4 regions of the Halomonas sp. ATBC28 genome follow, and region 1 is predicted to be linked to each of the others. Evidence: predicted binding sites of a transcription regulator. Region 1 holds the regulator's gene; each other region holds the start of a gene.
The links. Region 1 encodes sigma-54, which starts transcription at its own class of promoters, with help from an activator protein. Its sites were predicted from a motif close to TGGCACNNNNNTTGCTNT; they were not measured.
Positions count from the first base shown of each region.

Region 1 (2,205 bases):
GTCAGTTCTACGTGATGACCAGTGATATTTACTTGCATTGACGTGCTCCTTATCCATCGGACTGTACTTCGATTGTAACCCTTTTTGCCGCGTTGCAAAGCCCTTGTCGAGAGTTTCCCTGAAACGTTAACGAAGTTAGCGCAAACGACGCCGTTCACTGGAAGAGGGAATGCCCATGGCTTCACGGTATTTCGCCACCGTACGACGCGCCACTTGAATCCCTCCTTCGCCTAATAGCGTCACTAAGCGGCTGTCTGAAAGCGGCTTGCCGGGCGGCTCCTCTTGAATCAGTTTCTTGAGTCGTGCACGGATGGCGGTGCTGGAGTGGCTGTCGCCATCTTGACCGCTCACCTGGCTTGAGAAAAAGTATTTGAGTTCAAACACACCACGGGGTGTATGGATATATTTTTGCGTCGTTACCCGTGAAATAGTCGACTCGTGCATCTCCACGGCTTCGGCAATGTCGGCCAGTATCAGTGGTTTCATGGCTTCTTCGCCGTGCTCTAAAAAGCCAATCTGGCGGGTAATGATCTCGCGACCAACACGCAGCAGCGTATCGTTTCGGCTAGAGAGGCTCTTGATCAACCAGCGCGCTTCCTGCAAGTGCTCTTTGAGAAACTGGTTGTCATCGCTTTTATCCGCACGCTTAATCAAGCTGGCGTAGTCGGGCTGAATGCGCAGCCGTGGCAGGGCCTCGGGGTTGAGCTCTAAATGCCAGCCTTCATTATCGTGGCGGACGACTAGATCGGGGGTGACATAGCTGTCATCGGTGTCGCCGTAGGCGCTGCCTGGGCGTGGGTCTAGGCTGCGAATAAGCAGGATGACATCGGCCAGCTGTTCGTCGTCGAGCCCTAGACGGCGTTTCAGCAGACGCATATCGTCTTTGCCAAGCGCTTCGAGAAACTGCCGCACCAAGCGGCGGGCGGGAACCAGCAGTGGCGTATCATCGGGGAGAGCGGCGAGCTGCAGCATCAAGCATTCACGCAAGTCACGGGCAAATATGCCGGTCGGCTCAAACTGCTGGAGCTTGAGTAGAATGGTTTCCACTTCGCGCTGGCTTAGCCCGTCAATGCCCTGGGCACGAAGCCCTTCACGGATGTCGTTGAGCGGCTGGGTCAGGTAGCCGTTGGCGTCTAGCGCGTCGATTAAACTTTCCGCGACAAGCTGCTCGCGAGCGCTAAAATCGGTCATGGCGAGTTGCCACAGCAGGTGGCCATGAAGGCTCTGCCCGGCTGCCTGGCGCTCAAAGTCGGGGCCTTCGCTGCTGCTGCCCCCCTGGCTTCCCATATCTTGATAGGTATCTGACCAGTCGCTATCTACCGAGAGCTCAGTAGGGATGCTCTCTGACCACTCTTCTTCCTTAGGCTCGCTGACAGCCTGTTCACTAAATTCATCTTCCTGCTCCAGCATGAGATTGGCATCGAGGGCCTGCTGAATTTCTTGACGAAGATCCAGCGTAGAGAGTTGCAGCAGCGCAATGGCCTGCTGCAACTGGGGCGTCATGGTCAGCTGTGTGCCGATACGCAGTTGGAGAGAAGCTTTCATGACCATCTGAGAACCACTCGTTAATCAGAATGCTCCACCCTAGTGCGAGTGAGTGCTTGGCGCAAGTGCAATAAGCATGCCATTGGTCGTAAAGTTGTTTTAAAGCGCTATTTAGGGGCAATTAAGGCAAAAACATTACAGGCGAAAATCGGCGCCCAAATACACATCCCTTACTTTTTGGTTGGTGAGAATCGAGGCGGGCGAGCCACTGGCGATGATTTGCCCATCGCCGACGATATAGGCGATATCGCAAATGTCTAGTGTTTCACGCACGTTGTGATCGGTGATCAGCACGCCGATATGGCGCTGTTTCAGTGCACGAATGATGGTTTTAATCTCACCTACCGAGATGGGGTCAACGCCCGCAAAAGGCTCATCGAGCAGAATAAAAGCGGGCTCTGTGGCTAGCGAGCGGGCTATTTCTACACGCCTGCGCTCGCCGCCCGAAAGGCTCATGCCCAGGTTGTCGCGAATATGGGTGATATGGAAGTCTTCGAGTAGCGCTTCCAGGCGCTGTTCGCGGTCGCTGCGGTTAAGCTCTTTGCGGGTCTCGAGTATCGCCATAATATTCTCGGCAACCGAGAGTTTGCGGAAAATAGACGCCTCTTGAGGTAGATAGCCAATCCCCGCGGCTGCGCGCTCGTGCATGGGGGCGCGCGT
Region 1 covers NZ_VCQL01000006.1:166,097-168,301, forward strand. The annotation lists gene raiA (ribosome-associated translation inhibitor RaiA) at 1-38, opposite strand, end outside; gene E0L35_RS08750 (RNA polymerase factor sigma-54) at 136-1,551, opposite strand; gene lptB (LPS export ABC transporter ATP-binding protein) at 1,681-2,205, opposite strand, start outside.

Region 2 (2,205 bases), on a different contig from region 1:
TTTGGTCAGCTCATCATGATGAGCAAGATGCTGAAAGCGGAGAGCTTCGTCTTTAACTTCAAGTAAGTGTTCACGCTCAATGACTTTCTTACGAAGCGCATCTATGGCCTTTGCCATCCGGCCAATTTCATCGTTACGGTCGGTATAAGGCGTGCTGTCAGCGGTCTGGTTTTTAGCGATTTCGGTGAGCGACTTAATTAATACTGGCACGGGTGTAAATAACTGACGCATCAAAATAGTGACTAGCAGGGCTGTCGCGACCAATACCACCAGTAGTGCTATAAACGCTTTGCTGATCAGATCATTACGCATCTGATACAGCCCTTCTTGCTGGCCTATGGTGGCTACTAGAACGCCTAACAGTTGACCATCAGGGGTAACAATGGGCAGCGAACTAATGAAGTGCTCTTCACCGCCAATGCTGGCAAATCCAACATAAAAATCAGCGGCATCCGCTTTTGTTTGCCATGTATCTACCGTCAAGTTGGCAGGCGAGTCTGATGGTGTATTAAGCGCATCTGCCACTACGGTGAGAGCCCCCTCTGATGACTTCGCGAACAGCCACACATTGTTACGTGTTTGTGCACTTGCCAACGCCAATACATCAATCGGGCTAAACCCAGTTTCTAGAACCGACTCTTCATCACCAATCGGGCGCTGGGAAATGATACGCGTGACTTGACCCGTGCCATCGGTCTTAACCGCCACGGACGTATAAATACGCCTAATAGTCGCGCTTACTATCTGGGCATTCACCTGCGCTTCGCGCAACCACTGCTCCCGAGCCCCACGTTCAACCATAAAAAAACCCGACAGCGCCCCCGTTACATACGCAAACAGCACGCCCATCAGCATAAAAATCACCACCTTACCCACCAGGGTATGATGCCAAGGAAGTCTAGCTGCAGGCAGTGAAGCACTCCTATGCTGGGATTCTGGCATCTACTCCGGTTCCTTCAAGGTTATAGCTGCAACGGGCGTATCTGGGCGTAATCGCAATAAGCGACCATCGCTTTAACAAACAAGCTTTTTTGACCACTATTTTATTCGGCAAACGTACACAAACAATTAGGTTTTATTTACTAAAGTATCATTAAAATGAGTAGGCATGTCTTAAAAAAAATGACAAGCGTAATCATTCTTACTGACCTACTCTTTTGGCATATCTCTTGCTTTATAAATAGCTAACAGGTTCGCTGATTTATATTAGGAGAGCGTGATGCATCATTCTGACTATCCACTCAGTGAAGTCCCTACCAGTGCCCGCAAGGGCCTGCTTTCTACCTCGGCAGTACTGCTTGGATTTACGTTTTTCACCGCCACCATGTGGGCGGGCGGCACGTTAGGCCAAGCCTTTCCGATTGGCCAACTGCTATGGATCATCGTGATTGGCAACTTGCTGCTGGGGATGTATGCAGCAGCCCTCGCCTATATTGCTTGTAAAAGCGGGCTCAATTCGGTGCTGATGGGGCGCTTCTGCTTCGGCGAAAAAGGCAGCAAACTTTCCGACTTTATTCTCGGTTTTACCCAGATCGGTTGGTACGCCTGGGGCACCGCCACGATTGCCCTAGTGTTAGTACGCACCACCGGGATGCCTGAATGGCTGAAAATCCCCTTAATGGTGCTATTTGGGTTTGGTTTCTGCGTGACCGCCATGATTGGCTATAGAGGTATGGACTGGCTATCGCGCTTTGCCGTCCCCGCCATGATGCTGTTTATCGTCATCAGCCTGTTTACCGGCCTGGTGGATGTGCGCGGCTTTGCGGGACTGAGCCAGCAGACGCCCACGGAAAGCATGAGCGTAGCAGCGGCGATTACTGTGATTATCGGTACCTTTATTAGCGGCGGCACTCAAGCGACTAACTGGAGCCGCTTCGCCAAAACGCCGAAAATTGCCGTGATCGCGACCCTGGCGGCCTTTTTTGTCGGTAACGGCTTAATGGTTCTGACCGGCGCTCTTGGCACCATGATTTACCAGCAGGCGGATATCGTGGATGTATTGATCGCTCAGGGCTTTGTCACCATCGCCGTGCTGATGCTGTTCCTGAATATCTGGACAACCCAGGACAACACTATCTACAACTTCGCCGTGGCGGGCTGTAATTTGCTGCGCACCGAAAAGCGCCGCCTGGTCACTGTGGGCGGCGCGGCGATTGGCACGGTGCTGGCGGTAGGCGGCATGTATAACCTACTCATCCCATTTCT
Region 2 covers NZ_VCQL01000001.1:170,625-172,829, reverse strand. The annotation lists gene E0L35_RS00810 (diguanylate cyclase) at 1-942, opposite strand, end outside; gene codB (cytosine permease) at 1,220-2,205, shown strand, end outside.
Region 2: the regulator sigma-54 is predicted to act here: its motif matches at 1,159-1,176, upstream of codB (cytosine permease).

Region 3 (2,205 bases), on a different contig from region 1:
CCCCGACAACGTCACTGCCTTTATGGAGGCGCTGCACGAATTAAGCCCACAGTATCACCGCGATATTCCAACGCACACAAATGCACAGCACTCAGGAGCCAATTGATGAGCGATTTACGCGACGACCAATGGTTTACCGAAGTCTTTGATAGCCACGGCAGCGCTTTCTCACTGAAGATCTCTGAAAAACTGCTGGATGTACAGAGCCAATACCAGCATCTAGAGGTCTACGCCACCGAGACCTACGGCAACCTAATGGTGCTGGACGGCTGCGTGATGCTGACTGATCGCGATAACTTCCTCTACCATGAGATGATTGCGCATCCGGCGCTGTTTACCCACCAAGATCCCAAACGTGTGGTGATCATCGGCGGTGGCGACTGCGGCACCTTAAAAGAGGTGCTGCGCCACCCGAGTGTCGAGAAAGTTACCCAAATTGACATCGACGAAGAGGTCACCAAGGCCTCTGAGCGCTTCTTCCCGTCGTTGGTAGCGTCGAATAACGACCCCCGCGCTGAACTGCTGTTCGCCGACGGCGTCAAGTGGGTGGACGATGCACCTGATGAGAGCATCGATGTGCTGATTATCGACTCCACCGACCCGGTTGGGCCCGCTGAAGGGCTGTTTAAAACCGATTTTCTCAAGCGCTGCCACCGTATTTTGAAAAGCGGCGGCGTAATGGTGCAGCAGAGCGAATCACCGCTTTACCACAGTGGCTCGATCATCCGAGAGCTGCGCAACGACATGTTGAAAGCCGGTTTTGACAGCGTTGCCACGCTGCCCTTCCCGCAGCCGGTATATCCTTCAGGCTGGTGGAGCGTAACATTGGCGGGTAAAGCCACCGACGTGAATACGTTCCGCGAGCAGGCAGCCACCAACCACGACTTGCCGCTTGAATACTATAGCGTTGACGCCCATCGCGGTGCGCTCGCCCTTCCGCCATTTATGCGCAAGGCATTCGCAGCCGAGTAAACCACGCCTAATACCTGCCTTCGTGTTACCGCCCACCTCAGCTTGCCCTATTACGGTGCAATGCGAGGAGGGCGGTAACCTTTTTTGCACCTAGACCTTCGTCTCGAATTCGTTGAGTAGCGTTGAAAAGCGCTGAATTAACGCCTGTACCCTTGTTGGCATCTTCCTTGCTAGGTTTAGTGACATGCTACGGCATGCATAACTATTTCAATTACTGGTTTCAGTAGCTGATTCCAATAACTTCGAGGGAAACTAGATGTTCAATAAAAAACACTTAGCGCTTCTGGCGTCCGCTGGCTCACTTAGCCTGGCGGGAATGGCAACTGCTCAAGCCGACACCCTGGAAGATACCATTGAGCGTGGTGCCGTTCAGTGTGGTGTGAGCGATGGTTTGCCGGGCTTCTCAGCTCCGGACGACGACGGTAACTGGCAAGGTATCGACGTTGATGTATGCCGCGCTGTAGCGGCAGCGGTACTCGGCGACTCAGAAGCCGTCAACTATATTTCACTCAACGCCGTGGAGCGCTTCACCGCCCTGCAATCAGGTGAAGTCGACGTTCTATCACGTAATACCACTTGGACCACTACCCGCGATACTACTCTGGGCCTGAACTTCACCGGGGTTACTTTTTACGACGGCCAGGGCTTCATGGTATCCCGTGACCTGGGTATTACCGGTGCAGACGAGCTAGACGGCGCCTCCATCTGCATTCAGTCTGGCACCACTACCGAGCTGAACCTGGCTGACTACTTCCGTGCTAACGACATGGAATTCAACCCGATCGTATTTGATACCTCTGAGCAAACCGTGGGTGGCTATCAGGCCGGCCGCTGTGACGTGCTAACCTCCGATACCTCTCAGCTAGCGGCGCTACGTATTCAGCTAGACGATCCTTCAGCCTCGATGATCCTGTCTGACGTTATCTCCAAAGAGCCACTAGGCCCTGTGGTTCGTCAGGGTGACGATCTTTGGTTCAACATTGTGAAATGGTCGCTGTTCGCCATGATTAACGCCGAAGAGTACGGCGTCACCAGTGAAAACGCTGAAGAAATGCTTAACTCTGAAGACCCCAACATCGCTCGCTTGCTAGGCCAAGACGGCAACTACGGTGAAGGCATGAACCTAGAAGCAGATTGGGCCTACAACATTATTAGCCAAGTGGGTAACTACGCTGAAAGCTTCGACCGCAACGTGGGCATGGGCTCGCCGCTGGAAATTGAGCGCGGTGTTAA
Region 3 covers NZ_VCQL01000002.1:95,105-97,309, forward strand. The annotation lists gene hemE (uroporphyrinogen decarboxylase) at 1-106, shown strand, start outside; gene speE (polyamine aminopropyltransferase) at 106-972, shown strand; gene E0L35_RS02445 (amino acid ABC transporter substrate-binding protein) at 1,229-2,205, shown strand, end outside.
Region 3: the regulator sigma-54 is predicted to act here: its motif matches at 1,129-1,146, upstream of E0L35_RS02445 (amino acid ABC transporter substrate-binding protein).

Region 4 (2,205 bases), on a different contig from region 1:
GACGTTCGGCGCCAAGCGTAAACTGGCGACGGGCGCGGGTGCGTAGTATTAAAGTGGGCTCCGGCGTTTGTGCATCGCTCATGGCCTGTACCGCATTGCGCGCCACATTGAGCACCGCCTGAATCATTTGCGATTCATCGCCGGAAAGATCGGGCAAGCTGGGGTCGTAATCACGGCTGATTGTCACACTAGGGTGTTCGGCAATCAGCAGCGCCCGCACTCGCTCCAGCACCTTGTGGATGTTGACTGGCTCGTGTTTAAGCATCCGGTTAGGGCCGAGCATGGAGTCGACCAGGTCGCGCAGCCGATCCACCTCTTCAACAATGATATGGGTATATTCGCGCAGCGCCGGGTCGTCTAGATCACGCTCTAGTAGCTGTGCTGCCCCGCGAATGCCACCCAGCGGGTTTTTGACTTCATGGGCGAGCCCGCGGGCGAGCACCTTGATGGTCTCCTGGCGTGTGGTTAGCGCCTCTTCCCGGGAGATCTGCATCAGCCGATCCCGCGGCTCTACTTCCAGTAGCAGCTCATCGTCGGATAAGGGCGTCACCGTGTAGTCCACCGTGAGCGGTTCGCTATTCAACGGGGTAATGCGTGCTTCACGCTGGGTATAGGGGTGAAACGCATCCCGCGCCTTGGCCAATACTTCGTCAATGCTTACATCCCCGCCAAGTAGCGTATCCAGGCTGATGCCGTGAACACGGCTAAGGCTGACCGCTAACAACGCTTCAGCGGCAGGGTTCATCCATCGCACACGCAGTTCGCCGTCTAGCAGCAATACCGCTGTGGTGAGATGCTCAAGCAAACGCTGATGCATGGTGGTGTCCTGAAAAATCGCGTCTTCCATCGCCGATACAGACCTACAGGTGGATGATCAATGAGGGAGCTGCAAAAAGCGCGCCAACTATACGTTTATGTCCATTTGCACGGCTTGCGGGCATCGCAGCGAAAGAGCGCGAATCGTTTTAGCGCACTTGCCGTGCCAAATGCTCCTGCTCATGCACCACTTTAGTGCACCCAGGTTTTGGTAGGTAATACTTAGGGCTGTTTTTTTGATCGCGTTTATTAAAGCGCTCTTAAGGAACCGTAATCGTCACCGCTGCCGTGCGGTGCTGTAAACGCTGGCTGCTCTCCAGCATTCTGCCTGGATCTCGTGCCCCCTTGCGGCAGGCCTGTTAACCAGAAGACATCACTGTGCAGCGCTTTCTGGCTAATCTCGCCATTCACCAACAGCCGTACCTGATTGTCGTCGCGCAACGGTGGCGCAATAACCACCTCCACCACGGTCATTCCCTCTTCCACCTGTGCGCCTTGCTGGGGCAGAGCGATGGAAAAGTGGTCGTAGGGCATAAAGGGCTGCTTGGGTTATCGGTAAAGGTAACGTTGCCGTGCTGATCGGTCACCCGATACACCGCCTGCCCGAACGCCGTGCCACCCACTCCCCCACGCCCAAGAGAGCTACCAGCACACTGCTCATCGCCCCTCTGGCACGCTTCTCAGCCTCCCAGCAATAAAAAAACCCCGCCGTAGCGGGGTTCTATTGGCAATCATTGTTACCACCGCCTGGCTGATAGTAACAGCCAGAGGCGAGGAACGCTGATTAACAGCTGTACTTAACAACTGTAGTACATATCAAACTCGATGGGGTGAGTGGTCATACGAATACGCTCCACTTCTTCCATCTTGAGGTCAATGTAGGCATCGATCATTTCGTCGGTGAACACGCCACCTTCGGTCAAGAACGCACGGTCAGCGTCGAGGGCTTCCAGTGCTTGATCCAGGCTGTGCGCCACAGTCGGTACTGACTTGCCTTCTTCTGGCGGCAGGTCGTACAGGTTTTTGTCCATGGCATCGCCAGGGTGGATCTTGTTTTTGATACCGTCGATACCCGCCATCAACATGGCAGAGAACGCCAGGTAAGGGTTGGCAGTCGGATCAGGGAAGCGCGCTTCAACACGCTTGCCTTTCGGGCTGGCGGTGTAAGGAATACGGATTGAAGCCGAACGGTTGCGGGCACTGTAGGCCAGCATGACCGGCGCTTCAAAGCCAGGCACCAGACGCTTGTACGAGTTGGTAGAAGCGTTAGTAAAGGCGTTCAGGGCACGGGCGTGCTTGATGATGCCGCCGATGTAGAAAAGCGCCATTTCAGACAGGCCAGCGTACTCGTCACCGGCGAACTGGTTGTTACCATCTTTCCAGAACGAC
Region 4 covers NZ_VCQL01000007.1:117,867-120,071, reverse strand. The annotation lists gene glnL (nitrogen regulation protein NR(II)) at 1-817, opposite strand, end outside; gene E0L35_RS09820 (hypothetical protein) at 1,066-1,350, opposite strand; gene E0L35_RS26935 (DUF4124 domain-containing protein) at 1,287-1,439, opposite strand; gene E0L35_RS26930 (hypothetical protein) at 1,389-1,514, shown strand; gene glnA (glutamate--ammonia ligase) at 1,614-2,205, opposite strand, start outside.
Region 4: the regulator sigma-54 is predicted to act here: its motif matches at 886-903, upstream of glnL (nitrogen regulation protein NR(II)).